2 regions of the Desulfosporosinus paludis genome follow, and region 2 is predicted to be linked to the other one. Evidence: predicted binding sites of a transcription regulator. Region 2 holds the regulator's gene; the other holds the start of a gene.
The links. The regulator HrcA, encoded in region 2, represses chaperone genes, less so after heat shock. The targets are predictions, from matches to a motif close to TGTTAGCACTCNNNNNNNNNGAGTGCTAACA.

Region 1: the regulator HrcA is predicted to act here: its motif matches at 3,621-3,651, upstream of groES (co-chaperone GroES).

Annotation. Positions count from the first base shown of each region.
Region 1 covers NZ_CP144211.1:1,969,564-1,985,788, reverse strand. Annotated here, with positions in the region: partial or broken gene moaA (GTP 3',8-cyclase MoaA) at 1-950, shown strand, start outside; gene moaC (cyclic pyranopterin monophosphate synthase MoaC) at 954-1,439, shown strand; gene VZF35_RS10050 (MOSC domain-containing protein) at 1,507-1,941, shown strand; gene mog (molybdopterin adenylyltransferase) at 1,941-2,438, shown strand; gene VZF35_RS10040 (NYN domain-containing protein) at 2,595-3,422, shown strand; gene groES (co-chaperone GroES) at 3,690-3,974, shown strand; gene groL (chaperonin GroEL) at 4,016-5,659, shown strand; gene VZF35_RS10025 (hypothetical protein) at 5,786-6,040, opposite strand; gene VZF35_RS10020 (hypothetical protein) at 6,142-6,273, opposite strand; gene VZF35_RS10015 (DNA-directed RNA polymerase subunit alpha) at 6,671-7,615, shown strand; gene hfq (RNA chaperone Hfq) at 7,800-8,054, shown strand; RNA gene ssrS (6S RNA) at 8,234-8,412, shown strand; gene VZF35_RS10000 (hypothetical protein) at 8,533-8,667, shown strand; partial or broken gene VZF35_RS09995 (transposase) at 9,315-9,584, opposite strand; cyclic di-GMP riboswitch class I at 10,187-10,272, shown strand; gene VZF35_RS09990 (PocR ligand-binding domain-containing protein) at 10,821-13,418, shown strand; gene VZF35_RS09985 (methyl-accepting chemotaxis protein) at 13,862-15,535, shown strand; gene VZF35_RS09980 (SDR family oxidoreductase) at 15,565-16,225, opposite strand, start outside.
Region 2 covers NZ_CP144211.1:3,662,408-3,678,632, forward strand. Annotated here, with positions in the region: gene VZF35_RS18210 (radical SAM protein) at 1-830, shown strand, start outside; gene VZF35_RS18215 (citramalate synthase) at 852-1,970, shown strand; gene VZF35_RS18220 (GNAT family N-acetyltransferase) at 2,112-2,522, shown strand; gene lepA (translation elongation factor 4) at 2,655-4,460, shown strand; partial or broken gene hemW (radical SAM family heme chaperone HemW) at 4,596-5,794, shown strand; gene VZF35_RS18235 (hypothetical protein) at 5,902-6,117, shown strand; gene hrcA (heat-inducible transcriptional repressor HrcA) at 6,347-7,387, shown strand; gene grpE (nucleotide exchange factor GrpE) at 7,449-8,051, shown strand; gene dnaK (molecular chaperone DnaK) at 8,074-9,912, shown strand; gene dnaJ (molecular chaperone DnaJ) at 10,276-11,388, shown strand; gene prmA (50S ribosomal protein L11 methyltransferase) at 11,455-12,396, shown strand; gene VZF35_RS18265 (16S rRNA (uracil(1498)-N(3))-methyltransferase) at 12,383-13,120, shown strand; gene VZF35_RS18270 (hypothetical protein) at 13,178-13,339, shown strand; gene mtaB (tRNA (N(6)-L-threonylcarbamoyladenosine(37)-C(2))-methylthiotransferase MtaB) at 13,520-14,884, shown strand; gene VZF35_RS18280 (histidine triad nucleotide-binding protein) at 14,977-15,327, shown strand; gene rpsU (30S ribosomal protein S21) at 15,445-15,621, shown strand; gene VZF35_RS18290 (GatB/YqeY domain-containing protein) at 15,635-16,087, shown strand; gene yqfC (sporulation protein YqfC) at 16,222-16,225, shown strand, end outside.

The DNA of each region.
Region 1 (16,225 bases), 1.7 Mb from region 2:
CAAATTGACTACTTACGAATTTCCATAACGGATCGCTGCAATCTTCGTTGTAACTACTGTATGCCCAGCACAGGAGTACCTTGGATGCCGCGTGAGGATATTCTTTCTTTTGAGGAAATCCTTCGCTTAATGAGAATTAGTACTCAACTTGGTTTTCGTCGTTTTCGCATTACCGGCGGAGAACCACTTGTCCGCAAGGGAGTTCTGGACTTTATTCGAGCGGGCGCTCAACTCCCTGGAGTTGATGATCTTATGCTGACAACGAATGGGCTATTGCTTCCGGAAATGGCTTTTGACTTGAAAGCGGCTGGAGTTCAGCGCGTAAATATTAGTTTAGATACGATGGACCCGGAACGGTTTCGGGAGATTACGCGTGGCGGGGATGTTTCTAAAGTGATTCAGGGTATTTTCCGTTCTCTTGAGGCCGGATTAGATCCGGTGAAGGTTAATGTCGTCGTTGTACGCGATGTTAATAGCCAAGAGTTGCCCTCTTTTCTAGCTCTAGCTAAGCAATATCCCCTCCATATTCGCTTCATAGAACTTATGCCGATTGGATTAAGTTCTGAGCGAAGGAATGATTTTGTTCCTATAGAGGAAATGAAAGAACTATTAAAAATCAAACAGTATATTCCCAAAGAGGATATTCTAGGGGAGGGCCCGCAGAGTACTTTCAACCGCGTGGTTATAAAGGAAGTGTAGGATTTATCAGTGCCTTGAGCCGACATTTTTGCAGCTCTTGCAATCGAATTCGCCTTACTGCAGATGGTAAACTGAGACCTTGTCTGCACAGCAAGCACGAAGTCGATTTGCGCGAAGGGCTGCGTAATGGATCTACAGATGTAGAATTGTTAGATCTGTTCGCTCAGGCAGTTTGGCATAAACCTGCAGAACATCATATGAATCAAGAAGCTCTGCAAGGGCAGCGCACTATGTCCCAGATCGGAGGGTAGAAGATGAATGATTTAACCCATTTTGATGAACAAGGTCGCGCGCGAATGGTAGATGTTAGTAATAAAGCAGAAACTTCCCGTGTTGCGGTAGCTCATGGCAAAGTACTGATGAAGAAAGATACTCTGGAACGCATTCGTTCGGGTCTTATCGCTAAAGGGGATGTTTTGGCCGTTGCCCAAGTTGCGGGAATCATGGCAGCTAAGCAGACCTCGCAGATAATCCCTATGTGTCACCCTCTAGGAATTACAGGGACAAAACTCAGCTTCAGCTTGAAGGACACTGGAGAAGTAGAGACTGGAGAAGTAGAGATTGAAGCAGTTGTGAAAGTTCAAGGAAAAACAGGGGTGGAAATGGAAGCGCTCACTGCGGTAAGTGTGGCTGCTTTAACTATCTACGATATGTGCAAAGCGATTGATAAATCAATGACTATCGGAGAAATATATCTAGTAGAAAAACAGGGCGGAAAAAGCGGTCACTATATGCGCTAAGATAAGTTTTATCATGTTTTAAATGACTAGATTCAGAAAAAGCCTTAATGAGAGAGGAGCACTAAGATTGGGTAAAATAGTTGCTGTTTGTACAAGTGAACGAAAAGGTATGCGCAAAAAAAATGTGGGTGAGGGAATTTTAAAGGTAAATTTTGGTCTGGAAGGAGATGCCCATGGCGGAGACTGGCATCGAATGGTCAGCTTATTAGCAATGGAAAGCATTAAAACCATGCAGGATAAAGGGCTGAATGTCGGTCCTGGAGATTTTGCAGAGAACTTAACGACAGAGGGGTTGGAGTTACATACTCTTCCGATCGGAACAAAATTAAAAATAGGAGCAAAAAGCATTGGAGAAGTGACACAGATCGGAAAGGAATGTCACACGAAATGTGCAATATTCTATCAGGCCGGGGATTGTGTCATGCCAAAAGAAGGGATTTTTATTCGCTTGTTGGAAGGCGGCGCGGTTCGTGTCGGAGATACCATTGAGGTAATCGAATAATGATGCGGATTGGAATCATTACAGCCAGCGATAAAGGATCTCGCGGAGAACGAGAAGATCTCTCAGGCCCTGCCCTTAAAGAGCTGGCCCAAAGTATGGATTGGGAGGTTGCCGAATATATTATCCTTCCTGACGATCAGTCAATGCTTGAAGGAACCATGCGCCAGTGGGTGGATGAACTTAGTTTAGACTTGATTCTAACGACGGGAGGTACAGGATTTTCCCCGCGAGATGTCACTCCAGAGGCAACATTAGCAGTAGCCGATCGTTTGGTTCCTGGCATAGCGGAAGTGATGCGCCTGGAAAGTTTAAAGGTAACGCCGAAGGCGATGCTTAGTCGAGCTGTGGCAGTTTTAAGAAAACGAACGTTGATTATCAATATGCCTGGAAGCCCTAAGGCTGTTCGCGAATGTTTTCATGCTATTTCCCCTGCCTTACCCCATGGTTTGCAAATTCTTAAAGGCGAAGCCAATGAATGTGGAACTCCAACTAAGTAAACTAAGATTCTACAGACCTATAATAGGGGCTTTCATAACATACCGTTGTGGAGGTCCCTAATTCATTATCTTACGGCTATCTACTTTTGGCCTGTCACCCTTGTCCAGAGTTTAGCGTATATTATTGTAGACATGGCTTGAAAGGTGATGATAATAATGAAAGCCATTGCGTTTGTTGATTACGAAAACATTTGGACTAGTTTGCTTGAACATGGTTATGAATTGACGCCAGAACAATTGGTGCAATATTTGCAGCTATATGCGAAGCGCAGCAATACGGATTTACAAGCAGTATATTTGTACGCTAATTTCGATCGCGAGGAATTTTGGCGGACACAAACCACTTTTGAGAAAACGAATGTTTTTACAAGGCATGTATTTAGCAAGAACAATTTTGCTAGTACAGGGCTTCGTCGAAACGCGGCTGATTTAGAATTGATGCTGGAAGCCCAAGAGATCTTACTCACGCGAGCATCTACCTTTGACCTTTTCTTGTTAATTACCGGTGATGGCGATTTTCTTTCCCTTTTAAGAAAAATTAGGGCATGGGGAAAAGAAGTCAAAGTAATAGGAGTAGGCGGTAGTGTTCATCATTCTTTGCAGCCATATTGTGAAGGAGATGATCTCTTGGAATGGGTACTCCATGAAAACCCTGAAGTAGAGTATCAGCCCGAACAGGATCTAACTCAAGGGATACAAATTATTGGAACTCTTCAAATCCGACTGCCCTACGTTGCTTCCACAAAGGCAAGAGCGGCTTTGGCTGAACTTTTAGGACGATCGATTCCTCAAGTTAAAGAGTTTATTCGCTATATGTTAAGAGAAAATATGCTTATTGAAAAAGAACATTCCGATCGGAATCTAAAAATTGGCAAAACCAAAATATATCTCCTAAACCTTCAGCAAAAGAAGGTAACAGAAGCCCTAGGGCCTATGCTTGAGGAAGTAACCCAACGTCAATCAAAGTTGATGTTAGATGCTTAAACATGCATAGAATGGGGAGAATATGGAAACTATAGTGGTTAGTGGTAAGAAGGGACTGGGGAGGCCTAGAGCTAAATCTAATATAACGGCTTTTATAGAGAATAGGAGTAAATTGAACCTATTTAACATACAAGGCTGATTTTAAGGATTTAGGGGGGTTGCTTTCCCGTGTTTCCTTGCATATTATTATAGATATATTGTTAGCACTCAACAATGTCGAGTGCTAACAAGTAATAAATAACAAACATTAAGGAGGGTCTTTTCTTCATGAACATTAAACCTCTCGCAGATCGGGTGATCATTAAAGCACTCCCGATGGAAGAAAAAACTAAAAGCGGAATCATTATGCCAGACACCGCTAAAGAGAAGCCACAAGAAGGTGAAGTTGTTGCAGTAGGACCTGGCAAAATGGAAAAAGGGACTCGTGTTGTGCTTGATGTTAAAACAGGCGATAGAGTCATCTATTCCAAGTACGCTGGTACTGAAGTGAAGTATGATGGTGAAGAATACCTGATCTTGAAAGAAGCAGATATTTTGGCTATTATCGGTTAATTTAAATCACTGATATTAATACTTATTAAGGAGTGAATAACGTGGCAAAGCAAATTATTTTTAACCAAGATGCTCGACATGCTTTAGAACGCGGTGTCAATGCTCTCGCTGAAGCTGTTCGTGTTACTTTAGGACCTAAAGGGCGTAACGTAGTATTAGATAAAAAATTTGGTTCTCCATTAATCACAAATGACGGAGTCACAATTGCGCGTGACATCGAACTCGAAGATCCATTCGAAAATATGGGTGCCCAACTTGTAAAAGAAGTAGCTACAAAAACAAACGATGTTGCTGGAGATGGTACAACGACCGCTACAGTATTGGCTCAAGCTATCATTAGAGAAGGACTCAAGAATGTAGCTGCAGGTGCAAACCCCATGGGAATTAAACGTGGGATTGAACAAGCAGTTGACGTTGTTGTTGCAGACATCAAAGCTAATGCCAAACTTGTGGAAACGAGTGAAGCAATTGCCCAAGTTGCCTCGATTTCAGCAAGCGATAAAACCATCGGCAACCTGATTGCGGAAGCTATGGAAAAAGTCGGTAAAGACGGAGTTATCACCGTTGAAGAAGCCAAAGGCATGACCACCGAGCTTCAAGTAGTTGAAGGAATGCAATTTGACCGCGGCTACATTTCGGCTTATATGGTTACCGATACGGAAAAAATGGAAGCCGTACTTAATGATCCCTACATCCTGATCACGGATAAGAAAATCAGCTCAATTCAAGATATGCTGCCCGTACTGGAAAAAGTAGTACAAGCTGGCAGGCAACTGTTGATCATTGCCGAAGATATTGACGGAGAAGCTTTAGCAACTCTTATTGTCAATAAACTTAAGGGAACGTTTGTCTGCGTGGGCGTTAAAGCACCTGGTTTTGGTGATCGTCGCAAAGCCATGCTGGAAGATATTGCAGTCCTAACAGGCGGAACCGTTATCACCGAGGACCTCGGTCTGAAGCTGGAAAACACTACGATCGATATGCTTGGACGTACCCGTCAGGTTCGCATTACTAAAGAGGAAACCACGATTATTGAGGGTTCCGGCGACGTTGAGGATATTAAGAAACGTGTCGAAGCTATCAAGAGACAAATCGAAGAAACTACTTCCGACTTTGATCGTGAAAAACTCCAAGAGCGCTTAGCTAAACTTTCCGGCGGTGTTGCAGTCATTCAAGTAGGTGCAGCAACCGAAACCGAAATGAAAGAAAAGAAACTTCGTATCGAAGATGCTTTAGCTGCTACACGTGCAGCCGTTGAAGAAGGTATTGTTGCCGGAGGCGGAACAACCTTAATTGATGCTGTTTCCGCTTTAGATCAACTTCAACTGACCGGAGACGAAGGAACTGGAGTTATGATTATTCGTCGTGCTCTGGAAGAGCCCCTGCGTCAAATCGCCAACAATGCCGGTCATGAAGGCTCAGTTGTGGTTGAGAAAGTTCGTTCTTCCAATAGAGGAACTGGCTTCAATGCTGTCACTGAAGTATATGAAGACATGATCGCTGCAGGTATTGTTGACCCGGCTAAAGTTACACGTTCAGCTCTGCAAAATGCCGGTTCCATCGCAGCTATGCTCTTAACCACAGAGTGCTTAGTCTCCGACCTTCCTGCCAAAGATGGCGGCGCTGGTGCCATGGCTGGCATGGGCGGTATGGGCGGCATGGGTGGCATGGGCGGAATGATGTAAGTCAAGCCCTGAAACCCTTGATATAAGCCACTTTCGAGGGACGAGAACCTCCAAAAATGCCCCAACGGTAACAAAATGGTAACATTTTCAGAGAAAAAATGATACCTGCAAGGGGTATCGTATAAATCAGAGGTTTTTCACGAGTTCACTGAACTTTTGAGAAGCCTCTTTTTTCATGGCTTTTGTCGTGTGCATGCAGACAACTCTTGTCGTTTCGTCATCTTTATGCCCCAGTCGCTCCATGATCTCTGGGTGTCCTAAATAGTCTTTTTCCTCTTCTTGTTCGAGCTGTTTAATCGTTTTAATGATTGTTGGGATAGTTACATATTGAGTTGGATCATTCTTTATCAGCTCGGATTCGATGGCCTTTTTGAAGATCATACGGCCGATTACGTGAACACCTTCAATTGTATTATTTTATCTTTCGATCATTGAAAAACCCCTGGACGTTATGACCAGGGGTTAAGACTTAATCTTCATATCTATTCTTCTTCTGTTTCTTCCCAACATGAGAAGCACATAGTGCAGTCTAATCTAGGGTTATAACGGAGATCAACATTAACAATACCACATCGTTCACAAGTACCAAAAATTTGAGCCCAATCATCGTCCATACTATAATCCCCCCTATAGGCTTTCAAATTAACCTTCCTACTTAGATTATATATTTATGATTTTTCCGAAGGGTTACAAAGAATTGAGAGGACGGTGTATACTGGAGGGGCAAGACCTACTTTACCAATGTATTCATGCATCACTATACTTAATTTCAAGTCCCACAAACATTCACGTCTTTTATCCAAACTCCCGCTAATTCATAGCTAATTATCCGAAGTTAGGCAAAAAAAGCTTGAGTAACTTAAAAAAAACATTACGAGGATCGTAAGGAAAAATCGTCAGAAAAATGTATAAAAGCGTTGAATCGTGCAAGAATGGATATAATTAATATTAACTTGTAGGTAATTCATCAAGTGACCACTAAAAGACTGTTAGAGAAGGCCGGTGTAACAGATGTTAGAAATGGAAAAACCCCGAATAGAGTGTATTGAGCGTTCTGAGAACGGTTCTTATGCTAAATTCATTGTTGAACCTCTTGAACGAGGATATGGCATAACCATAGGTAATTCTTTAAAACGCATTCTACTGTCCTCTTTGCCAGGATTAGCGGTTACATCTATCAAAATAAAAGGTGTACCCAACGGATCTTCAACGATTCCAGGGGTTGTGGAAGACATCACGGACATTGTTCTCAATATAAAATCCCTTGCTTTAAAGGGATACACGGATGAACCCAGGGTTATTCGCTTAGAGTGTCAAGGCGTAGGCGCAGTTACAGCAGGGGACATTATTAGTGATTCAGACATCGAGATCCTAAATAAAGACTTGAAAATAGCAACATTAGGCAACGATGGAAGACTGAATATGGAAATGACAGTTGAGCGCGGTTATGGCTACGTTTCTGCTGCTAAAATCAAGATGTCAGACGATGGAGTTATCCCTATTGACTCCATATTTGCCCCGATATATAAAGTCAACTACGTTGTAGAGGCTACGCGAGTTGGTCAAATCACAGACTATGATAAATTAACTCTCGAAACATGGTCAAATGGCAGTATATCTCCCGAGGAGGCGACTAGTAAGGCTGCGAAAATCCTTAGTGACCACCTCCGACTTTTCATGAGCCTCACTACTTCATTCGATGCTCATGAATCTATGGAAGAAATAGAGAAAGACTCACAACAAGACAGAAATCTTAAAATGTCGATTGAAGATCTTAATTTATCCATTCGTTCATACAACTGTTTGAAACGGGCAGGAATTAGTTCAGTTAAAGATATAACCCAAAAGACAAAAGAAGAGATGTTCAAGGTGCGTAATCTTGGGCTCAAGTCGTTAGAAGAAGTGGAATTTAAACTTAAGGAATTAGGGTTATCATTCTGCTCTGAAGAAGATTAAAGATTTGTGCTATTCCAAAAACAACCGCTCATTTATAAGGTTGTAACCCGCTGAAACCACATGGTTAATATAATATACTAAGGGTTGACTTTTTAACCCATCATAGGCCAACCTTAACTTATTGGTTAGTAATCAAAATATTAAAAATTTCACTATAGGCATTATTGTAGATGGAGGCGCCAATATGGTTATTAAAAGCAAACTGCAAGACGCATACCTAGAGCAACTACAAACCACAAAAACACCAGTCATTGTGCATTTAATAAAGGGCTTACAATTTAGGGGTATAATCATTGGGAGTGACAGCTTTACCATAATGCTTGAATTTGAAGGAAAGCAACAAATGCTTTTCAAACAAATGATTTCAACAATATCGCCCACTTCGACCTGTCAATCTAATAGAAATAACCCAAGGAAACCAAGTTATACCTTCATATGACTCAAAAGCCTTGTTGAAGTAAATAATCAAAGTCCCCTCGTGCATAATGGTCGAGGGGACTTTTGCTTGACGCAACTTCAATTATAGGAACCAATTTATGCTTGTATGCCTAGTATTTAAGAAATTACTCCTTTACCAAAAATTTGCTAGTGCTTTTTAAATTTAATTTTGTTAAAATAAGCTTCCTGCAATGTGCGAGATTAATTTTGGTTTTAATCCTATTTATAAATTCGGGAATCTCAATAAACTTTACTTAGGTCAGGCCCCAGTTAGGGGAAGACCAAAACTAGAGTTGAGGATACCCACCTGTGAGAGCAGGGTTAAAAACCAGAAAATCCAACGGCTTTGCGGGGAAATTTATTCCTAAGATTTAAACAATCTCTAAGTTATAAAGAGAAAAATTATTGCTGCTTGTGACTTCCTCTGGATACCTGTAGGACTTATGCTATTTTGATGTCTGGGAAACGGAGGGTTGATTATGAATAATGATAAAAATACCTGCCCCTGGTGTGGAGCTACAGTGATTCATGACGGAGGCTGCATCCAATGCCCTGATCCGGCGTGCGGATGGAATAAACCAATTAGCGCTGCAAAAATGAATGTACAAACCTAAGAGCTGCCATAAGTAATGGCGGCTCTTTTCATAAGGTTTTTATCGGACTCAAGGAGAAGAAGTAAGTCCTAAAAGGCACTATTAAGGCTTTTAAAGCTTGATAGAGGTTTGTTTGGAAACACAGGTCGTAGAATTCTTTGAACCACGGCTAAATTCTAAACTTAATCATTCATTTTGTGCATAATTTATATTCCAATTATATATTTTATTTATATATAAAGTTGGCTTAAAATAAGCGCATAGACCAAGAGATGATAAAAATGTAAGCAAAAGGCATATCTTAATATAATTCACAATAAATTAAAAGAAGGTGTCATGTAATGAAAAAACAACTTTTAATGTACATTATGGGTTGCCCTGTATATGTTAAAGTTAAGGAAGCTAATGAATTTGCAGCGAAATAAAATCGTTACTGAAAAACCCATTTGAGTTCTGAGGTACAAATATGTCAACTATCTTTCGAAAACACAGGCGGTCTTTAAGCCACACTTAAAGACCGCCTGTTACTTTTAGAATATAAGTTCAGTTCCACTACGCCATGACTCTTGTAACAGGCAGATGACCGAGGTAGTCGTAAAAGGTTGCACTGATGTTTGACCGTAATCTCCGGGTTGTCGAACTCTATAACTTCCTTCTTTTCCGTATTTCTAAGACTTGCTCTTGTATTTTTTGAGCCAGTTCATTTCGACCGTTAACTGATCGATATGGGTAATGAGATCCTCCTTTTCGGCAGCATGCTCTTTCTTAAGTTGCTCAACTTCTGTATTCTTCTTATCAAAAACAGCGGGCATATTTTCAATAAACTCCGCTTTCCATCGACAAATAAGCTGTGGACTGACTTCATACTTGGCGGCGATCTCATTTAGAGTACTTCCCTCTCCGAGAACCTCCAAGACGATCTTCGCTTTTTCTGTTGGGTTGTACGGTTTTCTTTACTTCCTCATACCATTATTATCTTATTTTTTCTGTTTCGTGTCCAACCCCCTGGGGACATTATATTTTGATAGTTAAATCCACCTTTTAAGCTCGATTATCCTATAGAAATTATTGCACAGAATTATTTATCTTTTCACGGCGATCCTTGGACAAACCCCTTATGTTCGTAATATTTCAGTGTAATTTACTTCCGGCGGTAGGGGGGGTAGACTGCTAAGTTGGGGCTTTTCCAAGACTGGAAAAGTAATATGTCTTCTTCGGAATTAACTCTGCCAAAAATAAGCAGAAACACACCATTTTTGGAGATGGTAAAAATTAACGCAGTTATGGATTATGGAGTCTTATAATATTGACTTTTTATTGTAACTAGGGAAAGATATCGTTTAAGGCAAGAAAATATGTCGAATAGTACTTAACTATGTCAAAATAAAGGTTGAATTGTCATATAACTATAATAATTCATTATATTGGATAAAGCGTGTTGAACTTTAGTATATTGTATAATATACTACGTCTCAGTGGTTCCAAAGCCCTACTTAATCAGGACTTTAACCCTTCTTTGATTATTCATTAAATTTTATATCAGCGATAAAGGCAAACCCAGTGAGAACTGGGGACGCAAAGCCACGGGTCTTCACCCAAAATGTGTAAGATAGCCGGGTTACCGAACAAAACTTGTCGCCGATCTTTGTTTGGGCGTCATTTTTTTTGTGAAGAGGGAAGCTAGTTAAATTTATTATGAAATTAATAAATCGTTTACGTTTGCCGCGAGAGTGGAAGTTGTAATCTTGCTGGGAATTCGGTCAGAACCATTGTGTGTAAGAGGTTAGAACAGTCTTTGAACAGATTTGTCAAGTCACTGGAAGCAACGAACCAAATGGCTGTTGGGAGTCCGCAAGCTGTTAAATCAGTGGAGAATATCGGCGTTATTGGAACAAACTGCTGCTAGTACCCAAGAGTTTCGGGTTCATCTGAAGAACGACCCCCTACTAAAGCGTCCGTAAGTCAATCTGAAGACGCTTTAGCAAAGATTGGTGAAATCTTACCGAACCTGTAGGAAAGTTCAACTTGTGAGCAGATATTGAACAAAACAATTGTAACAAAATACTCGGGAGAAATAGATTTTTGTTCAAATTCTTTCGGCACCACTGTTAGCGTCAAATTTGAGTTACCAAAGGAGTAATAAGTCATATGACAATAAAGGTCGGTGTAATAGAGTGGACGAAACACTCGGTTTTAACAATCACGTCAATAATACCGCGTATAGGTTTTTAGACATCTTTGATCTTAATAAGATTCAGAAACTACAGGACCTTTTTGCTGCCGCTACTGGAGTAGCATCAATTATCACAGAACCTGATGGAACACCGATAACTGAACCTAGCGGATTTTGTGGTTTGTGTAACAAAGTAGTAAGAAAAACCGAAAAGGGTCATAAAAATTGTCTAATCTCAGATTCGATCATTGGCAGCCCCCAGAAAGATGGCCCCAGAATTCAAAGATGTTTAAGTGGTGGGCTGATTGATGGAGGAGTGAGTATTATTGTCGGAGGTAAGCATATTGCTAACTGGTTAGTTGGACAAGTTCTGGATGAAGATTATGAGATTGAAGATATGCTATCATACGCAGATGTAATTGGAGTGGACCGTGATATTTATAGAGATGAATTGCTTAAAGTTAAACGCATGTCTAAATTGCAATTTGTGAATGTATGCAATTTCCTTTTTCTTAATGTCCAGCAGCTTACGAATTATGCAATAAAAAATATTTCATTAACTCATGAAATAAATAAAAAGATAATCGATGAAGCAGAAATTACTAAATTAAATAGCGAACTTGAACTAAGGATAAGAGAAAGAACTTTAGAACTCGAGGAGATAAATGCCGAGTTAGAAGAAATCAATGCAACGCTTGAAGAAGAGATTGCTAAACGTAGGAAAGCCGAAGACGAAATTAACCAACTAAATGCAGAATTAGAGATAAAAGTTATAGAACGAACAAACCAGTTACAGGATTTGAATACGATCTTGGAAGAAGAGATTGTAGAGAAGATACTTGCAGAAAATGAGTTAAAGAAGGAACGAGTATTTACGGATGCTTTATTTGATAGTGCCCCAGGAATGATTTATCTCTACGATGATGAAAGTAGGTTAGTGAGATGGAATAAGAAACACGAAGAAATGACAGGGTATTTGTCGGAGGAGTTGGATCATAAGAATTTGTTGGATTGGTATAAAGAAGATATTCAAAGTCAGACAGCCGTAATTGAAGGTATAGAAAAGGTCAATCAAAATGGATTTGGAGATACTGAAGCTAATTTACAAAAAAAAGATGGTACCAAAATACCAATGCACTTGACTGCCAGTTCGATAACAATTGATGGCAAACAGTATTTTGCAGGAATAGGAATTGACATTACTGAGCGGAAATTGCTGTATGAAAGATTACAAAAATATCAAATTCTTGCAGAAAAAGCAAACGACGCTATGATATTCATTGATAAAGAGGGGAATATCATTGAAGTTAATGATGCAGCAGTAAGAATTTATGGATATACGCATGAAGAATTTTTATCCATAACTATTTTTGACTTAAGGGGTCAAAAGAGATCCTATGTAATCGATCAAATGAAGTTAGCAGATAATGAAGGAATTATATTCGAGACTATCCATTATCTAAAGGATGGTACTCCGATTGACGTTGAAGTAAGCTCTCAAGGAACCTTTCTTGGGAATAAAAGAGTTCTTCTCAGCATCGTACGGGATATCACGGACCGAAAAAAACGAGAAAACGAAAATCGATATCTTAGTTATCATGATGTTTTAACAGGTCTTTATAATAGAAGGTTCTATGAAGAAGAAGTTAAACGATTAGACACCATAAGAAATCTCCCTATTTCGATCATTATTGGAGATGTAAATGGACTTAAGCTCGTAAACGATGCCTTTGGTCATGATAAAGGGGATGAGCTGTTACAGAAGGCAGCTATGGCCATTCAGAGTGTGTGTAGAAGTGATGATATTGTTGCTCGCTGGGGGGGCGATGAATTTGTCATCCTTCTACCCAAGGCTAATAAAGAAGAGGCCGAGGATATTGTTAGAAGGATAAAGGAGCTTTGTTTAAAAATACAAGTCAACTCAATACATATGAGTATTTCGTTTGGTTGGGAGACTAAGAGAAACGGTGATGAAGATATACTGCGAATCCTAAAAAATGCAGAAAATTCTATGTACAAACATAAAATTGTTGAAAATGAAGGTACGAGGAGTCATATAATCAACACAATCATCAATACCCTGCACGAAAAAAATCCGAGGGAAGAACAACACTCTAAAAGGGTAAGTCAAATATGTCAGTCCATAGGAAGAACGCTAGGCTTATCTGAAATCGAAATAAGCAGACTTAAAGTTGCTGGCCTGCTCCATGATATCGGGAAGATTGCTATTGAAGAAGGAATACTTAACAAACCTGGAAAACTAAACGAAGATGAATGGGACCAGATTAGAAGACATCCAGATATAGGTTATAGAATACTGAATTCATCGTATGAGATGTCGGAATTAGCTGAGTGTATATTGGCACATCATGAACGATGGGACGGTGCAGGTTATCCAAAAGGGTTGAAAGGTCGAGCAATACCTAGGGATTCGAGAATTATAGCCCTTGCAGATAGCTACGATGCAATGATAAGCGAACGACCATACCGAAGTGCCATGCGTAAAGAGCAAGCTTTATACGAGATAGAAAAAAACTCGGGTTCTCAGTTTGATCCAGAGATAGCCAAAATTTTTATTGAAAGGGTATCAATCAATTGATGAAACTAGTTCATTCCATAAAACATTTCTTAATAGTTAGAAATCACCGCAATTTGTTCTTCCTTGTTTTGTTAGAATAGAGCCAAAAAAGTAAGATAACTTAGTGCAATTTGGTGGTCCAATTCCAAATGCGAAGGAACATGTTTAGGGCTTATTGACTTAAGGGGAAAAGTTCTCACAATCATAGATTTAACTCGAATGTTGGGGCTGACGGTAAGGATACCTTGTCCGATTGAAATGAGACGAATCTACACTAATAGATCCAGTACCGACGTATTCAAGTGATGATGGTTATCTCACAGGAATTTTGCATCATGCGACTTGCTCTTGTTGGTTCTAAATGTAGAGAAAATCTTTGCAGATTAATTCTATTCGCAATATTTTGTTAATGCGATTTCAGTTATTTATAAATTAATTGAAATTTAGTTAAGGGGGAAATTCATGTGAAATTATCGACAAAACTTACTGCAAGCTTCATAACTCTAATTCTCCTAATGGCGGTTATTGTTGGGGTTGTTTACAATGAGGTAAGTAATTTAGGAGGGCTTGCACTAGGTTTAGCGAGCCATAATGTTCCCATGCAAACTTCAACTCAAGATTTATCTCTTCAATTTGCTAGGCAAGCAGCAGGTATTCGAGGATATTTAGCGACTGGTAATGATAAATTTATCCAGGAATTTCAGGACGCCAAAAAGAAAAGTGATGATGATTTAAGGTATCTTCAAAGTAATGCAACGAATAAGGCGAAACTTGATCCTGTAATCGCGGCATCCGATAAATATGCACCTCATCCTCAGAAAATACTTGATCTTTATAAAACACAGGGCCAAGCCGCTGCTATCCAATATATGTCTCAGACTGCATCGGTTGATAACACGGCAGTACAAAACGCTCTTAATGATTACGTTGCATATCAAAGCAACCAGCTACAAAATAATGCATCCCAAGCCCCTGTAATGGTTAGCAAAATTATAGTTATCACCTTAATCCTTTTAGGTGTTGCTATAATCATTGCCATAGGAATTTTAATCGTTATTATTCGCTCTGTGAAGTCTTCAATTGCCAGAGGCATGAAAGTAGCGGATGCATTAGCTCAAGGAGACCTTACAGTCGATGTACAAGGCGGAACAGATGAGCTTGGTGTTTTGGCGGGCAAACTGGGTGATGCAACAAGAAGCTTGCGTCAACTGGTATCTAGTGCCTTAATTGTTACGGGTGAAGTTAAACAAGCAGCCTTTCATTCCTCAGAAGCCGTGGATAGTGTGGCATCAAGTGCGGAAGAAATTGCTGCTTCAACAGAGCAAGTCTCTGGTGGTCTACAGGAGGTAGCTGCGGCAGCAGAAGAAATCTCAGCTTCAAGTGATGAACTGCGTAGTTCTATCACTGTATTGGGTGACAATGCTCGTGAAGGCAGTGAAGAAGCTAAAAAGATAGAACAACGTGCCCAAGAACTCAAAGCACAGGCTGTTAGCGCCCAGCTGAAGGCGACAGCCATCTATGAAAAAGAGGAACAGGCCTTAAAGAGAGCCATCGAAGATTCGATGGTTGTGAAAGAGATAGGAGCACTGACGAAAGATATTTCAGCGATTGCGGATCAAACAAATCTACTAGCTTTGAACGCTGCAATTGAGGCAGCTAGGGCTGGCGACAATGGGCGAGGCTTTGCAGTTGTGGCAGAAGAGGTGCGAAAATTAGCAGAGCAGTCCTCAAATACGTCCCGTCGGATTGAACAGCTAGTTGGGCAGGTAATCAAAGCAACAGAAAATCTTTCCGAAGGGGCAACCAATGTTTTGAGTTTTATTAACGATGTGGTAACTCCAGATTATAAGACACTAGTTGATACAGGTAGTCAGTACGAGCATGATGCTAATACAATATTCACACTAACTGATAGTTTTTCTGTTACAACCCAACAGCTTATTGAAATAGTCCAATCTATAGGAACTGCAATAAACAATGTTACTCAAACGATCAGCGAAGGAGCTTCCGGTGCGGAGGAAGTTGCTGCTGGGGCAAATAACGTTTCAATTGAATTACAAAAAGTTACCGAAGCTATGACACAATTAGGAGATCAAGCGAATCAGCTTTCGGAGGCAGTGTCGAAATTTAAAGTTTAATGATCAGGAGTAATGACTCTAAGCCTTCATCAATTGTTGAAATAGTGACCTTGTTCGAGATCCGAGATTAGTCCGGGGTGCACAGGCCGCCATCCCAAGAGTTCCTGAGTCTGTACGCTTGATCTCGGAATGTCGAGCGCCGCAATGGCGCCGAGAAAGCCAAAGTGGGCGTCTGCCTCTTCACGGGAAATGCTGACCACCGGTAGGTTCAGGTGACGACCGATGACGCCGGCGATGTCGCGGAATGGCACGCCCTCGTCTCCGACCCCGTGCAGCCGTGACCCCGCCGGGGCGGCTTCCAGCGCCAAGCGGAACAGGCGCGCCGCATCAAGGCGATGTACGGCCGACCAACGGTTGGACCCGTCGCCGATGTAGGCAGAGACGCCCTTGTCGCGGGCGATGTTGATCAGTCTCGGCACGAAGCCCTTGTCGCCCTTGCCGTGCACGGACGGAGAAAGCTCCACGATCGATGTCCGCACCCCGCGCTCAGCCAGCGCGATGGCTGCGTTATCTGATGCCATCCCGTTTGCGTGAGCGGTGATCACAAATGGCTTGCCGGAGCCCTCAATCGCAGCCCCCATCGTCTCGACGGCGCGCAGATCGATTGTGAGCGCGCCGGCGAAGTTCGAGAAGTCGTGCTTAAACGCCAGGTGGATGACTCCGTCCGCAGCGGCGGTGCCTCTGTGAAGG
Region 2 (16,225 bases):
TTGAATGTCAACGAGGAAATAGAAACGGACCCCACTTGAATCTTGGGCATCCGTGCTTTGCCACCCATGGACATGGCAAAACCGGGCGGATACATTTGGCTGTGGCGCCTGGATGCAACATTTCTTGTAATTATTGTGTACGCAAATTCGATTGTGCTAATGAATCCCGCCCGGGAGTAACAAGCAGGGTGCAAACCGTCGAAGAAGCGCTGCAAACCGTCAAAGTGGCTAAGGCTTCTGATATCGGAGCAAAGCTGAAGGTTGTCGGAATTGCCGGCCCAGGAGACCCTTTAGCCAACAGTGCAACCTTTGATACTCTCAGAGGAGTAAAAAGAGATTTCCCTGACATGATTCTTTGCTTAAGCACCAATGGGCTGCTGTTGCCGGAAAAAATTAAGGAACTGGCTGAGATCGGAGTGTCTCACCTCACGATTACGATTAATACTTTGGATGAGAAGGTTGGCGCTGAAATTTATGGTTATGTTCGTTGGCAAGGAAAAACTTTGATTGGCCCTAGCGCAGCAAGGATACTGATTAACAATCAATTGCTTGGAATGGAGATGGCCGCAGAGGCGGGGATGACCTTGAAAGTTAACACGGTGCTCATTCCGGGAGTCAATGATAAGCTTCTTTATAGTTTGGGTTTGGAAATCAAAAAAAGAGGTGCCAATATTCACAACATCGTCCCTTTAATTCCTCAGGCAAAGTTTGCTCATCTTAAGGCCCCTTCTAAAGAATTATTAGCGAGCTGCAGGAACAGTATGGTTCAAATTCTGCCTCAGATGCAGCATTGCCAACAATGTCGAGCTGATGCGATTGGTTTGCTTTAAAACAGAAAAGGGGTATCAGGCATGGTTGAACGAATTATGTTATGTGACACTACTTTAAGGGATGGGGAACAAGCGCCGGGTGTAGCGTTTGGGTTCCGGGAAAAGGAGATGATTGCCAGGGCTTTGGCAGATGCCGGGATTGACGAGCTGGAAGTGGGTGTTCCGGCAATGGGGGATTCGGAAACTAAAACAATTTCCCAGTTAGCAGCCCTTCACTTGCCGGCTCGCCTTATAACTTGGAACCGGGCTGTTCTTTCCGATCTCCAAGCAAGTTATAGGACTGGGGTTGAGGGAGTTGCGGTTTCCATTCCCTCTTCGGACCAGCAAATCCGGAACAAGCTGAGAAAAGATCGAGGGTGGGTCCTTGAACAGATGGGGAAATGCATTGTTAATGCCCGAAAAGAAGTGGATTATGTTGTTTTAGGCCTGGAAGATGCCAGCCGGGCGGATTTCATCTTTCTGGCGGAACTATTAGCGGAAGCTGAAAAGTTAGGGGTGGATAGGATACGTTTTGCTGATACGGTGGGAATTCTTGAACCCCTGAAATTGTTTTTTACGCTGCAGGATCTAACAAGGATGTCTTGTGTTCCTATGGAATTTCATGCCCACAACGATTTAGGTATGGCCACGGCTAATTCCCTAGCGGCAGTTCAAGCAGGTTTTAGAGCTCTAAGTGTAACGGTTGGAGGGTTGGGAGAGCGGGCAGGCAATGCAGCCCTTGAAGAAGTGGCGGTGGCGCTCAAATATGCTCTCTATGAGGAGGTGCGAATTGACTTGAAACGTCTGAATTCCATTGGTTTATTGGTAAGCTTGGCGACAGAACGCCAAATTCCTAGGGCAAAACCTATTATTGGGGAGGATGTCTTTACTCATACTTCGTCAATTCACATTGACGGGATAAAAAAAGATTTTGCCAACTATCAAACCTATCCACCCGAAAGCGTCGGACGAAAACACTCGACGTCTTTCGGCAAGTACTCTGGCCGGAAAAGTATCTTACGGCTCCTGAAAGAAAAAGGGATAGAACTTGACCAGGAAACTATCGATGATCTTCTGACTAAAATCTTACAGCGATCTCATGAAATTAAAAGAATCTTGAGAGAAGATGACATTATGGAAATCGTCGTGAGTACATGCTAGATCAAAATCCATACAGCAAAGGCCTTCTTTGAGCATAGCTGCATCGAAAGAAGGCCTTTGCTGAGTTTAGGAGGGTAAGCTGTGAGTGATCGGATCGCGGATTATAGGTTTAGAAAAGCAAAGCAGACCGATATCAGCAGTATGACTAGGCTGCTCGGGGTTTTGTTTTCTATAGAAGCTGATTTTATCATCGATAAGTTGACTCAGAAGCGTGGTTTGGAAATGATGCTGAGTGAGAACAGTGAACGCTGTATTATGGTAGCGGAAGCAGAACAACAAGTCGTGGGTATGTGTTCGGTACAGACTTTAGTCTCTACTGCCGAGGGCGGGATTGTGGCCTTAATTGAAGATTTAGTTGTTGAAGAGGATTGGAGAGGACGAGGTATAGGAAAGGGGCTGCTTGAATCTGTTGAAGCTTGGGCCAGTGCACGGGGTGTGAGTCGTATTCAGTTATTGGCAGACCGGAACAACACTTCGGCCTTAGGTTTTTACCAAAAAATGAATTGGAAATGTACTGAATTGGTGTGTTTGCGCAAAGGGAGGCTCGTGTGACAAAGCCCCTGTCAAGAAGATAATTTCACGATTCTTGCGGAATTCCCTCTATATCTGATATACTTTATGTTTAGGATGACATCGCCTGAATTCAAAACATTACGTCTGGATTAAGAAATGAGGGGGAAGACCTTGGCACAGGCTTCACAACGTATTCGTAACTTTTCTATTATTGCGCATATTGATCATGGCAAATCGACATTAGCGGATCGACTGATTGAATATACTGGAGCTTTAAGCAAACGAGAAATGGAAGAACAGGTCCTTGATTCCATGGATTTAGAGCGTGAGCGTGGGATTACGATTAAACTACAGGCAGTACGTCTGAGTTATAAGGCTAACGATGGCGAGGTTTATGAGCTGAATCTCATTGACACGCCGGGTCATGTCGATTTTACGTATGAGGTATCCAGGAGTTTGGCGGCCTGTGAAGGGGCCTTGCTGGTAGTGGATGCGGTTCAGGGGATCGAGGCCCAAACATTGGCTAATGTTTATTTGGCTTTAGAGAATAACCTGGAAATTATTCCGGTGATTAATAAGATCGATCTTCCCAGCGCTGAGCCTGAGCGGGTTCAGCAGGAGATTGAAGATGTGATTGGTTTGGATGCCAGTGACGCTATTTTAGCTTCCGCAAAGGTTGGAATAGGAGTCGAGGAGATCTTAGAACGAATTGTGACAATGGTTCCTGCTCCTGAAGGAGACGATCAAGCTCCATTAAAGGCTTTGATTTTCGACTCGAAGTTTGATGCCTATAAGGGCGCGATTTCTTATGTCCGAGTGGTTGAAGGACGGGTCGCTAAAGGGACGACGATGAAGATGATGTCTACTGGGAAAGTCTTTGAAGTGACAGAAGTGGGCGTTTTTACGCCTGCTATGAAAATTGTCGAAGAACTGAAAGCCGGACAAGTAGGCTTTATCGCTGCAAGTATCAAGAATGTTAAAGACACCCAGGTGGGCGACACAATTACGGACGCGGAGCGTCCTGCCGCTGAGCCCTTACCTGGTTATCGAAAGTCGACCCCAATGGTGTTCTGCGGACTTTACCCTGTTGAAACAAACGATTACAATCGCTTGCGCGATTCTTTAGAGAAACTTCATTTGAATGATGCAAGCTTAGTGTTTGAACCGGAAACCTCAGCTGCCTTGGGGTTTGGTTTTCGCTGTGGCTTTTTAGGCTTGCTCCACATGGAGATTATTCAGGAACGTTTGGAGCGGGAATACGATTTAAACCTTATTACCACGGCGCCGAGCGTTATCTATAAAGTGAATACTATCCCTGGAGAAGTGCTGGACATTGACAACCCTTCAAATCTCCCGTCTGTGGATCAAATCGTGAGTATCGCAGAGCCTGTAGTTAAAGCGACGATTTTAGTTCCTTCCGAGTTCGTCGGGGCAATTATGGAGCTCAATCAAGAGAAGCGCGGATCGTATTTGGCCATGGATTATGTATCAAAGAGCAGAGTGAAATTATTGTACGAACTTCCCCTAAGTGAGATCGTCTTCGATTATTTTGATGAGCTTAAATCGAGGACTAAAGGATATGCTTCGCTTGATTATGAGTTGTCGGGTTATAAGGAGTCAGATTTAGTCAAAATTGACGTTCTTTTGAACGGCGAAATGGTGGATGCGCTGTCATTCATTGTTCATCGGACGAAATCCTATAATCGGGGAAGAAAACTCGTTGAGAAGCTCCAAGGGATTATTCCGAGGCAGATGTTTGAGATTCCGATTCAGTCAGTAATAGGAAATAGGGTTATAGCTCGGGAGACGGTGCGGGCCATGCGGAAAGATGTCTTGTCCAAATGTTATGGCGGAGACATTTCCCGTAAACGCAAACTTTTGGAGAAGCAAAAAGCAGGGAAAAAACGTATGAAACAAGTTGGAAACGTAGAAATTCCTCAGGACGCGTTTATGGCTGTCTTAAAGATTGAAGATTAGGGTTGAAAATGTACACTAAGGGCTAGAACTACTCTAACAGATACTGAAATTTCTATATTTCGCAGCGTTTCCAGACTAAGCAGTAAGTTTCTAACGTGTTCGAGTCTAAATTAGTAGGAAGAGAGTGTGCTCCTTATGCCTTCTCTGTATGTCCATGTTCCCTTTTGTCTTCAGAAGTGTGATTACTGCGCGTTTTATTCTCATGCGTTGAAGGATTCTTCCCGGGAGCTTGTATCCTTGTATTTAGAGGGTTTAGATGTTGAAATGGCTCATCGACAAAAAGATGCTCCGCAAGGGGTATCTTCTCTTTTTATAGGGGGAGGGACGCCAACGGCACTAAGCCCTGAGAATTTAGGACGACTAATGGGACTGATAACCCATCATTTTTCCTTTTATGAAGGTTCGGAGAAGACGGTTGAAGGAAACCCGGGTACTCTTACACGAGAGAAGTTAGTCCTTCTGCGGCAATGCGGAATAAATCGTTTTTCTCTGGGGGTTCAAGCGTTTGATGATAAGCTCTTAAAAACTGTTGGCCGAGTGCATACTGCTCAGCATGCCCGAGAGGCCATTGAGCTTTTAAGAGACGTAGGATTTAGAAACTTGAATTTAGATTTGATGTTCGGACTTCCGAAACAAGATATGGCGTCTTGGCAAATGTCGCTTGAAGAAGCGTTATCCTTTAAACCTGAACACCTTTCTCTCTATGGGTTGATGTTGGAGGAAGGAACTTCTTTGTATGCTCGTTTCATGGGAGACTCCAAGAGCACAATCTCAGAAAACACTGTAGTTCCCAAAGTATCAACTGAAATTGAGAATTACGGGGAACTGCCCGATGACGAGCTTCAAGCTAAGATGCAGGAATGGGCTGTGAGACATTTGGAAAAAGCAGGCTATATTCAGTATGAGACGTCCAATTTTGCTCTTCCGGGGTTTGAGTGTCGGCATAATTTAGGTTATTGGCGTGGGGAAGACTATTTGGGGTTAGGGCCTGGGGGGTATCTTGTTTGCACGGAGTACGGCAAAAAAATGTGGAAGATGTTCTAATTTATCAAAGCAGTCTTCTAAAAGGAAAAGAACCACTCGATGAAGAGGGCCAGGAAATCTTATCACTTAAAGACTGTATGGCGGAACGCATGATTTTGGGGTTAAGACTTCGAGAAGGGGTGAATTTCACCAGGTTTCGTCAGGATTTTGGTGTTGACCTTAGGGATATTTATGGAGATGTATTGGAACGCTACTGTAATAGGGATATCTTTGAAATAAAAGGTGATAATTTATGTTTGAATTCTAAGTATGCGTTTGTGGCTAATATGATTTTACAGGAGTTTGTATAGGGGACGCAGTGTGACCCAGCGTTCAGTCATACGACGCAGAGCAAACTAACCGTTCAAGCGACTGGGCTGGGGAGCGGGGTTCCCGCCATAAGCGCCGGCAGGGTACTATGCCATCCTTGGCGTACCCTGCACTAGGCACGTCCTGTGCCGTCGTCCATGGCGCTATGGCGGCAGTGAACATCCTTGTTCACTGCCCCGTGTCTGGGGTCGGTCGCTTAAACGGAAGTTTGCTAAGCTGCTTACGTAAAGACGTTCGCGCTTGTGTCACACTGCGTCCTGGTTTGGGGGTGAGGGGGGACGGTCAGAATGAAGTGAATGACTAAGAGGTTTGGGGTGACGGCACATGTTATGTGCAGCGTCTGTAGTGGTATGGTTGAGAGCCAAATATAGTTTCCGGTTATATTAAAAGTCCCTGATTGTATGCCTTATTCGATGCAAAATGATTCTTGACAAAGATAAAAGAGAGTGGTAATGTGAAGACATAAAATGTTAGCACTCATTAGAGGAGAGTGCTAACAACGCTCAGCTAACTGGAAAGGCGGGAAGCATGAAATGCAAATGGACGAACGTAAACAAAAGATTCTTCGAGCGATTGTTCTTGATTATATTGCTACCGCTGAACCGATTGGTTCGCGAACAATTGCTCGAAAATTTGATCTGGGTGTTTCTCCTGCCACGATTCGTAATGAGATGGCGGATTTGGAGGAATTGGGCTTTATCGAGCAGCCTTACACTTCTGCGGGACGAATCCCTTCAGATGCAGGGTATCGATATTTTGTGGATTGTTTGATGGATGCTCAAACTCTTACCGATGAGGACAAGGAGATCATTGAACGAGAAGGTACAAAAAAGATTCATGAAATTCAAGAGGTTGTTTCACATGCAAGCAAGTTACTGTCAGAGTTGACGAACTTGACTAGCATAGTCCTTGGCCCGCATAAAGAGAAAAGCGCGTTTGGTAAGATGCATTTTCTTCCCTATCAACCTGGTCAAGTTATCATGGTCATTGTCAAAGAAAATGGTGTTGTAGAGAATCATATTGTTGATGTGGGAGAAAATCTAACGGCGGAGGATCTTCAGCGTGTGGCTGGGGTGTTCAACCAGAAAATGAGAGGGTACTCTTTAAACCAAGTGAAACGAAGTCTGCTGCATGAAATCTATAGTGAATTATCTCGGCAGCGACATTTGATTGATAATGCCTTGGAAATGCTTGATGCGATCTTAGATGATGATGAGGAAGAAGAAAGAATTTATCTGGGTGGAACTCTCAATATGCTTAATCAGCCCGAATTTCGGGATTTAAATAAAGTCAAAACCCTATTTAGAGTGTTTGAAGAAAATGAACCTCTAAAGAAACTTTTGCTTCCTCACCAAGAAGGACTAAATGTAACGATCGGTGGAGAAAATACTCTGAAGGAATTCCAGGATTGCAGTGTGATTTCGGCAACTTATAAGGTCAATGGAAAGACCATCGGTGCCGTAGGGGTTTTGGGACCAACGCGAATGAATTATGCTAAAGTGATTGCAATTGTGGATTTTATGACGCGAAGTTTAACAGAAGTGTTAGTGCGGGGTAAACCACGGGGTTATTAAGTGGTGTTTGAACCTTTTGGTTCATTCCATATAAATTCTAGTGTACGAGAGGTGATTGTGAATGGAACGAAAGAGAGAAGAAACTCTCAAGGATCAAAAGTCTGAGATAGACGAGGAATTCAAGGAGGATAATCTGAGCGGCTCAGAGGAATTTATCCAAGAAGATAACTTGGATAGTAAGGATATGAACCCTGTCGAGAAGGTTCTGGCTTTAGAAGCTGAGCTTAAACAGGCTAAGGAAAAGTCCGATGAAACTTATGATCAATTGTTGCGCTTGCAGGCAGACTTTGATAACTTTAGAAAACGGACCCTTAAAGAAAAGACTGAACTTATTAAATATGCGTCCGAACATCTTGTAAGTGAGATGCTGCCTGTCCTGGACAATTTTGAACGGGCAGTTAGTTCGGCTCAAAATAACCCCGATTTTTCAGCGTTTTCACAAGGTGTAGAAATGATTCTTCGCCAGCTGCAAACAGCTTTGAGTAAGGAAGGGTTAAAGGCCATGGAAGCTGTGGGGCAACCTTTTGACCCGAATCTCCATGAGGCTGTGCTAAGGGTTGAATCTGATGAACACGAAGAAAATACCGTCGTAGAAGAATTGCAAAAAGGGTACTACCTTAAGGAAAAAGTTTTACGTCCTTGCATGGTCAAAGTGTCAAATTAGCAAATTGAAGGAGGAATTTAACATGAGTAAAATTATTGGTATTGACTTAGGAACTACAAACTCTTGCGTATCCGTTATGGAAGGCGGGGAAGCGGTTGTTATCCCAAATGCGGAAGGCAATCGCACAACTCCATCCGTTGTTGGTTTTTCGAAAACAGGCGAACGTTTAGTGGGTCAAGTGGCCAAGCGTCAATCTGTTTCTAATCCGGATAAGACAGTAAGTTCGATTAAGCGTCATATGGGTTCTGACTATAAAGTGAAAATTGATGATAAATCTTACAGCCCACAAGAAATTTCAGCGATGGTTCTGCAAAAGCTGAAAACCGACGCTGAAGCTTATCTTGGTCAAGGTGTCAGCAAAGCGGTCATTACGGTACCTGCTTACTTCACGGATGCCCAGCGTCAGGCTACTAAAGATGCCGGGGCCATTGCAGGACTTGAAGTTTTACGGATTATTAACGAGCCGACGGCTGCTGCTTTGGCTTATGGCCTGGATAAGGAGCATGACCAAACTGTCTTGGTGTATGACCTTGGAGGCGGAACCTTCGACGTATCCGTCCTTGAATTAAGCCAAGGCATGGTAGAAGTAAAAGCTACAAGTGGTAATAACCATTTAGGCGGCGATGACTTTGACCAACGTTTGATTGATTACATGGTAGCGGAATATAAAAAGAGCAATGGTGTTGATCTTTCCAAAGACCGTGTTGCTTTGCAGCGTCTGAAAGAAGCTGCTGAAAAAGCGAAGATTGAACTTTCCGGTGTCACAACGTCTAATGTAAACCTGCCCTTTATCACAATGACAGAGCAAGGACCTCAACACTTAGATATGAACATCTCGCGGGCCAAATTTGAAGAGATTATTTCTGATCTCGTGGAAGCGACTCTCGGACCCACACGTCAAGCAATAGAAGATGCCAAACTTAGTTGGAAAGAGATTGATCAAATTATTCTTGTAGGTGGTTCAACGCGCGTTCCTTCTGTGCAAGATGCCATTCGCAAATTGAGCGGAAAAGAACCTCACAAAGGTGTAAATCCGGACGAAGTGGTTGCTATGGGTGCGGCAATTCAAGGTGGGGTACTCAGTGGTGAAGTTAAGGACATGATCTTGTTGGATGTTACTCCGCTGTCTTTAGGAATTGAAACCTTGGGTGGAGTGTTCACCAGAATTATTGATCGTAACTCTACGATTCCAACCACAAAATCGCAAACCTTCTCCACAGCTGCTGACAACCAAACTTCCGTTGACATTCATGTATTACAAGGAGAGCGCGAAATGGCCAGTTATAACAAAACTCTCGGTCGCTTCCAACTCTCAGGGATTCCTCCCGCACCCCGCGGTATTCCACAAATTGAAGTGAAATTCGATATTGACGCAAATGGTATCGTACACGTTTCTGCTAAAGATATGGCGACCGGCAACGAACAAAAAGTGACGATCACCTCTTCAACAGGGCTTTCTAAAGATGATATCGAGAAAATGAAACAAGATGCCGAACTCCATGCTGAAGAAGATAAAAAGCATAAAGAATTGATCGATGCTAAAAACCAAGCGGATTCCTTGGCTTATCAAACCGAGAAGACTTTGAAGGATTTTGAAGGTAAAGGCGACGCGGGTGAGCTGGAAACCATTAAGAAAGCCCTCGAAGCTCTTAAGACCGCTGCTGCATCGGACAACGTTGAAGAAATCAATGCCAAATCTGAGGCTTTAACGAAAGTGCTTCATCCGTATATTGAGAAGATGTATCAACAACAAGCTGCTGATGCTCAGAGCGCTGGAGAGCAGCCTGGTGCACAAGGAGCTTCTAAGAAAGATGACGATGTTGTGGATGCGGAGTTCACAGAGGTTGACAAGGATAAATAAAACGATCCAAGCGATGGAGCGGGTTATTGGAGCTCGCTTCACGCTAATTGTTAAAAGAATGCCTAAAGGTGTCTAACCGGCATTATCAATAGTTCAATTTGGGTGCAAGGGTCTTTTGACCTTTTGTGCCCGCATTTGTTTGTAATTGGATATATTTAGAATCCTTATAAAACGATATTTCCTTGTGCTCAAACACGAAGGAACATATAATACTATAGGACTTTAAATAAATCCATAAATTATGTAAGTACGGTTTGATCTTTTTAGAAACAGAAAGAAACATCGTAATGGAAGAAAGCTTAGAATGAGTTGGAATGTCAAAAATGGCAAGCGCGAATGGCTATAGGAGTGATGGAGGAAACCATGAAACGTGATTATTATGAGGTACTTGGGGTTGAACGGTCAGCTGGTGAGCAAGAAATTAAAAAGGCCTACCGAAAACTAGCCCGTCAGCTACACCCAGATGTGAACCCAGGTGATAAAAGTGCCGAGGAAAAGTTCAAGGAAGTCGCTGAGGCTTACGATGTTTTAAATGATCCGGAGAAAAAGGCAAGGTATGATCAATTTGGGCATGCCGGAATGGACCCTAACCAAGGCGGCGGCTTTGGGGATATGGGCGGCTTCGGAGATATTTTTGATATGTTTTTCGGAGGCGGCGGTCAACGTCGTAATGGTCCCCAACGAGGTGCTGACTTGCGTTATGCCATGTCTCTGACGTTTGAAGAGGCGGTGTTTGGGGTCGAGAAAGAAATTCAGATTCCGAGAGACGAAACTTGCACGGATTGTCAGGGTTCAGGAGCGGCTCCTGGTACTCATCCTACGACGTGTTCACAGTGTCATGGCAGTGGGCAAGTCAAGGCAACTCAACGCACACCTTTTGGTCAAATTCAAACGGCTCGGACATGTCCAACTTGTCAAGGGGAAGGCCGTACGATTGGCAGCCCTTGTACGACCTGTCATGGAAAAGGGAAAGTTCGCAAGGTTAAAACGATTAAAGTTAATATACCTGAAGGTTCGGAGGATGGTCTGAATTTAAGGCTTAGTGGAGATGGTGAAGCCGGAGCCAAAGGCGGACCGCCTGGAGACCTTTATATCGTTCTACAAGTGAAACCACACAAGTTTTTTGATCGTGAAGGTAATGATGTTTATTGCGAGATCCCAATTACGTTCATTCAGGCGGCTCTGGGGGCAGAAATTGATGTTCCAACTCTTGATGGAGTCGTTAAAATGAAGGTTCCTGAGGGAACCCAGACTTCTACGATTTTTCGCCTTAAAGGGCATGGAATTCCCTATCGTCGCGGGAGCGGCCGTGGAGATCAGCATGTGCGGGTTATTTTGACGACACCGACGAAGCTCAATGACAAACAAAAACAACTTCTGCGCGAATTTGGTGAGGCTACTCCAGATCATCAACAAATGGGTAAGAAGTCCTTGTTCGAAAAGTTTAAGGAAAACCTTCGGGATGCCATGGGGTAGAATGTAGGTTATCATTTTTAATTGTGTTAGAACTTAGCTTAATAGAAGCATTAAAGGAGCATGACCATGGACTGGCGTGAAGTTGCGGTGACAGTTTCGGCAGAAGGAGAAGAAATTGTTGCCGATCTTTTTTATCAATTAGGCTGCCCAGGAGTGAGTGTCGATGACCCAGAACTTTTACGGGGGTATGTCGAATCGGGAGCATGGGATTACCATGATTTTGGGGAGGTAGAACTTACCGGAACTGCTGTGGTTAAAGGGTATTTTCCAGAGGACGATGAACTTCCTGAGAAGCTGGAGAAGCTGGATCTGGGGCTTAGGGAACTCTTGGAACGCTCCCCGGGTTGGGTCGTCCAAGCCAAAGGAATTTCTTTGAAGGAGGAAGATTGGGCAACTGCCTGGAAGGCCTATTTTAAGCCGACTCGAATCGGAAGCAACTTTCTGATCAAGCCGACTTGGGAGCAGGTGGATCCTTTGCCCGGAGATATTGTGCTCGAACTTGATCCTGGTATGGCTTTTGGAACGGGAACTCATCCTACAACAACGCTTTGTCTAAAAACTTTAGAGACCATTGTGAAACCGGGTCAAAGGATATTTGACTTAGGGACAGGCTCTGGAATTTTGGCAATCGCAGCGGCGAAGCTTGGGGCGATGGTTGAAGCTGTGGATCTCGATTCTGTGGCGGTGAGGGTAGCGCAGGAAAATGTAAACTTAAACCAGGTGAGTGATCGGGTTCGAGTGTCGCGTGGAGATTTAGGGACAGTTCTTCACGGACAGGCGGATGTCGTGATTGCCAATATCATTGCCGATATTATATTATTGCTCCTATCAGATTTAAAACGCATTTTGAGCCCAGATGGAGAATTTCTGGCCTCTGGAATTATTGAGCACCGGGCGTGTGATGTAGAGGAGGGAATGAAAAAAGCCGGCCTGGAGATCCTGGAGCGAGTCGAGGATTCTGGTTGGATTTTATTGCGAGCAAGGTGGGCTAAGCATGAATCGGTTTAAAATCACAGAACTTGGAAAAAACGCTTTCTGGTTACGAGGAACGGAACGGGATCATCTTGTTCGTGTGCTCCGTCTGACTCCTGGGGATAAAGTTTTGGGTTATGATAATAGTGGTATGGAATATACGGGCGTGATTCTCAAAGTCGAAGACAAAAGCGTGACCTGTCGCATTATCAGCAGTGATCACCCAGATGTCGAGGCACATACGTCGGTTTTTATTGTGGCTGGACTTTCCAAAGGAGAGAAAATGGAGTGGGTTATTCAGAAAGGTACGGAGCTGGGCATGGAAGGGCTTCTGCCTCTGCGGACTAAACGTTCGGTCATGCAGCTTGAGGGAAATAAGGCTCAAGACAGGGTAGCGCGTTGGCAAAAGATTGCTGCAGAAGCATCCAAGCAGTCTCATCGAGTAAAAGAACCTCGAATTGGAGAGGTTTGTGATTGGGAAGATTTGCAGGAGAAGCTGCCTATGGGCACTCAATGGCTGATTCCTTATGAAGAAGAGACGACTCAGCGTTTAACTTCTGTACTTAATACATTTGATCCTGAGCTCCCTATTGCTATTTTGATCGGACCGGAGGGCGGGTTTGATGCAGCTGAGGTTGTCAGGGCTCGTGAGCAGCTCGGCGCCCAGAGTGTGTCGTTGGGACCACGGATTTTGCGTACGGAAACGGCTGCCCTAGCGGCGCTGACGTTGGTTTTGGGGTATTTCGGGGACATAGGATGACCCAGCGCTCGGTCATACGACGCAGAGCAAACTAACCGATCAAGCGACTACTATGGGGTGCGGGGTTCCCGTCATAAGCGCCGTCCTTGGCGCTATGGCGGCAGTGAACATCCTTGTTCGCTGCCCGTGTCACCCTACGTCCTGGGCTTGGGAAGAGAAACGTTTAGTTTTGCTTTGAAGATAGTAGAGTTTTCGTTTGGTGACGAGGGTTTTGGGTGACGGCACATTTCATGTGCGCCGTCTGTTTTTAGGAGTAACGCATGAATTGCGATTTTGGTCATTTTCACTAGTCTAGAGGGGTTAGTTCTGATACACTGCATCTTAGAACCTGAACATTGGTAATTTGCAAATTTAAACGATGAACCACGAATCTTGAACCTCGTAAAAGGTGGAGTATTAATGTCTATAGAAATTGGACAAGTTAAAACGAACTCGGCCAAATCTGAACTACAAACCAAAAATCTCGAACCACGAGCAATGACGGTTTGTTTTATGACGCTTGGCTGTAAAGTGAACCAGGCGGAAAGTGAGGCATTGGCACAGCTTTTTAGAGAGGCGAACTATGATGTGGTGAGTGCTTTGGAAGATGCTGACGTGGTGGTTGTCAACACTTGTACTGTGACGAATACCGGTGGCAGCAAGTCACGTCAGGCAATTCGCAGGATGATCAAGGCTCACCCCAGGAGTATTGTGGTGGTAACGGGTTGTTACGCACAGACGGCACCGGGGGAAGTTCTCGATATTGAAGGGGTAGACCTAGTTCTTGGTACTCAGGATCGAAGTAAAATCCTGGAGTGGCTAGAACGGGTTAGACAGGAACGTCGGCCTCAAAATGCTGTGCGTGAGATTGAGGAAGCTGGGGAATTTGAAGAACTTCCTCAGTTAAATGAGGAAAATCGGACGAGGGCGTTTCTCAAGATTCAGGAAGGATGCAATCAATTCTGTACGTATTGTATTATTCCTTATGCCCGGGGTCCGTTGCGGAGTCGACAGCCGGAGAAGGCTATAGCGGAAGCCCGGAGGTTGGTGGAACAAGGATATCCGGAGATTGTACTTACGGGGATTCATACGGGATTTTACGGTCAGGATTTGAATATGGGGTGGAATTTAGCTTGTTTGGTTCAAGAGCTGGTTAAAATTCCGGGATTGAGGCGTTTGCGTTTAAGCTCGATTGAACCGATGGAATACTCTCCGGAGCTGATTGATTGCATCGCTACATCCGACGTTGTTTGTCCTCATGTGCATATGCCCTTGCAAAGCGGCAGTGATGAGATATTATCTCGTATGCACCGCCCTTATTCCCTACAAGATTATCGGGAGTTATTGGTTAGACTAAGACAGAGGATTCCAGACCTTGCTGTTACAACGGACATCATAGTTGGTTTTCCTGGGGAAACAGAAGCGGATCATGTGTCAACGTTAGAATTTGTAAAAGAATGTGGATTCGCGGGGGTTCATGTATTCCCCTACTCAAAACGGCAAGGCACTCCTGCCGCAGATTATCCGGATCAAGTTCCCAAAAAGCTGAAAGATCAGCGGGTAAAGGAGTTAATGGCTGTTGCTCATGCCAGTCAGGAAGCCTATATTCATAGATTTATCGGAAGACCTGTGGAAGTGTTAGTTGAGAAAGTTGATCCGGCAGGCGACGCTGTTGGACATACGCTTCATTATATTGAGGTACACTTACCGAGCCGGAAGGAGAAAGTTTGGAGTTCTCGTCAATTTGTTGAGGTTGTTCTTAAAGAGGATTACATAAACAAATAACTCAACTATTTAGATTGGAAAATTTTCAGAACTTGGTGTTCTGTGGGTGCATTTTAGAGGATAGTTTGAATTATGATAGGGAGGTATGGATCATGTATAATGAGGATTGTATTTTTTGCCAAATCGCCCAGCGAAAAATACCTAGTGAGATCATTTATGAAGATGATGAACTCGTTGTTTTCAAGGATATCCGGCCTTTGGCTCCGGTGCATTTGCTCGTCATACCAAAGAGGCATTTAGGCAGTCTTAATGACGTTATGCCTGAATATGAGGGACTCATAGGGCATCTTTTCGGAGTAATTCGACGATTGGCTCAAGAGTTCGGGGTATCAGAGACAGGCTATAGGGTCGTTACCAATACTGGAGCTGATGGGGGTCAAGTGGTCGGGCATCTTCATTTTCATTTGCTCGGAGGACAGGCTCTCGAAGCTAGGATCGGATAATAAGAATACACGAGTCCCATTTCCAGGAGTAAATTAAGTGAACTTGACGCGCTCCACTTCTTTTAGTATAATTATAAAGTATATTTGTGACGATCCAGTGGAGGGAGGGATAAGACAATGAGTGAAGTCAAAGTTGGTAAAAACGAATCCCTTGATGCCGCACTCCGCAGGTTCAAGCGTACTTGTCAAAAGGCAGGGGTCAGTGCAGAGGCTCGTAAACATGAGGCGTATGAAAAACCGAGTGTGAGAAGAAAGAAAAAGTCTGAAGCTGCACGTAAACGCAAGTTCAAGTAAGGAGTGTCTTGAATTGTCCCTGAAAGATCGCCTCGTTGAGGATATGAAGGTTGCCATGAAGGCCAAAGAGGAGGGGAAGGTAAGACTTTCCGTCATTCGAATGGTTAGGGCTGCTATAAAGAACGCTGAAATCGAGAAGCACGTTGAATTCAATGATGATCAGGTTGTTGAAGTTTTGGCACGAGAATTGAAATTGCGTCGAGATGCGCTAGAAGTATTTGATAAAGCGGATCGCCCTGAAAAGGTAAATGCTTTGAAAGAGGAAATTGCCGTCCTTAAGGAATACCTTCCTCAACAGCTTTCCGAAGGGGAAATTCGCCAACTCGTACAAGAGACCATCATCGCGCTTGGGGCACAGGGCCCCAAAGACCTCGGGAAAGTTATGGGTGCCTTGTCACCTAAGACGAAAGGACGGACAGATGGCAAATTTGTCAATCTGGTCGTGCGTGAAATGCTCGGGGCATAATATTAATGATTGAGAAAAGATCCAGTAGCGTAAGCTGCTGGGTCTTTTTGCAACTTGTTAACAACAATTAGATTATGGGCTTGGACTATTCTGGCTCTTCCCTTCATAGATTTTTACAGAAGGGAGGAGCTTTTATGT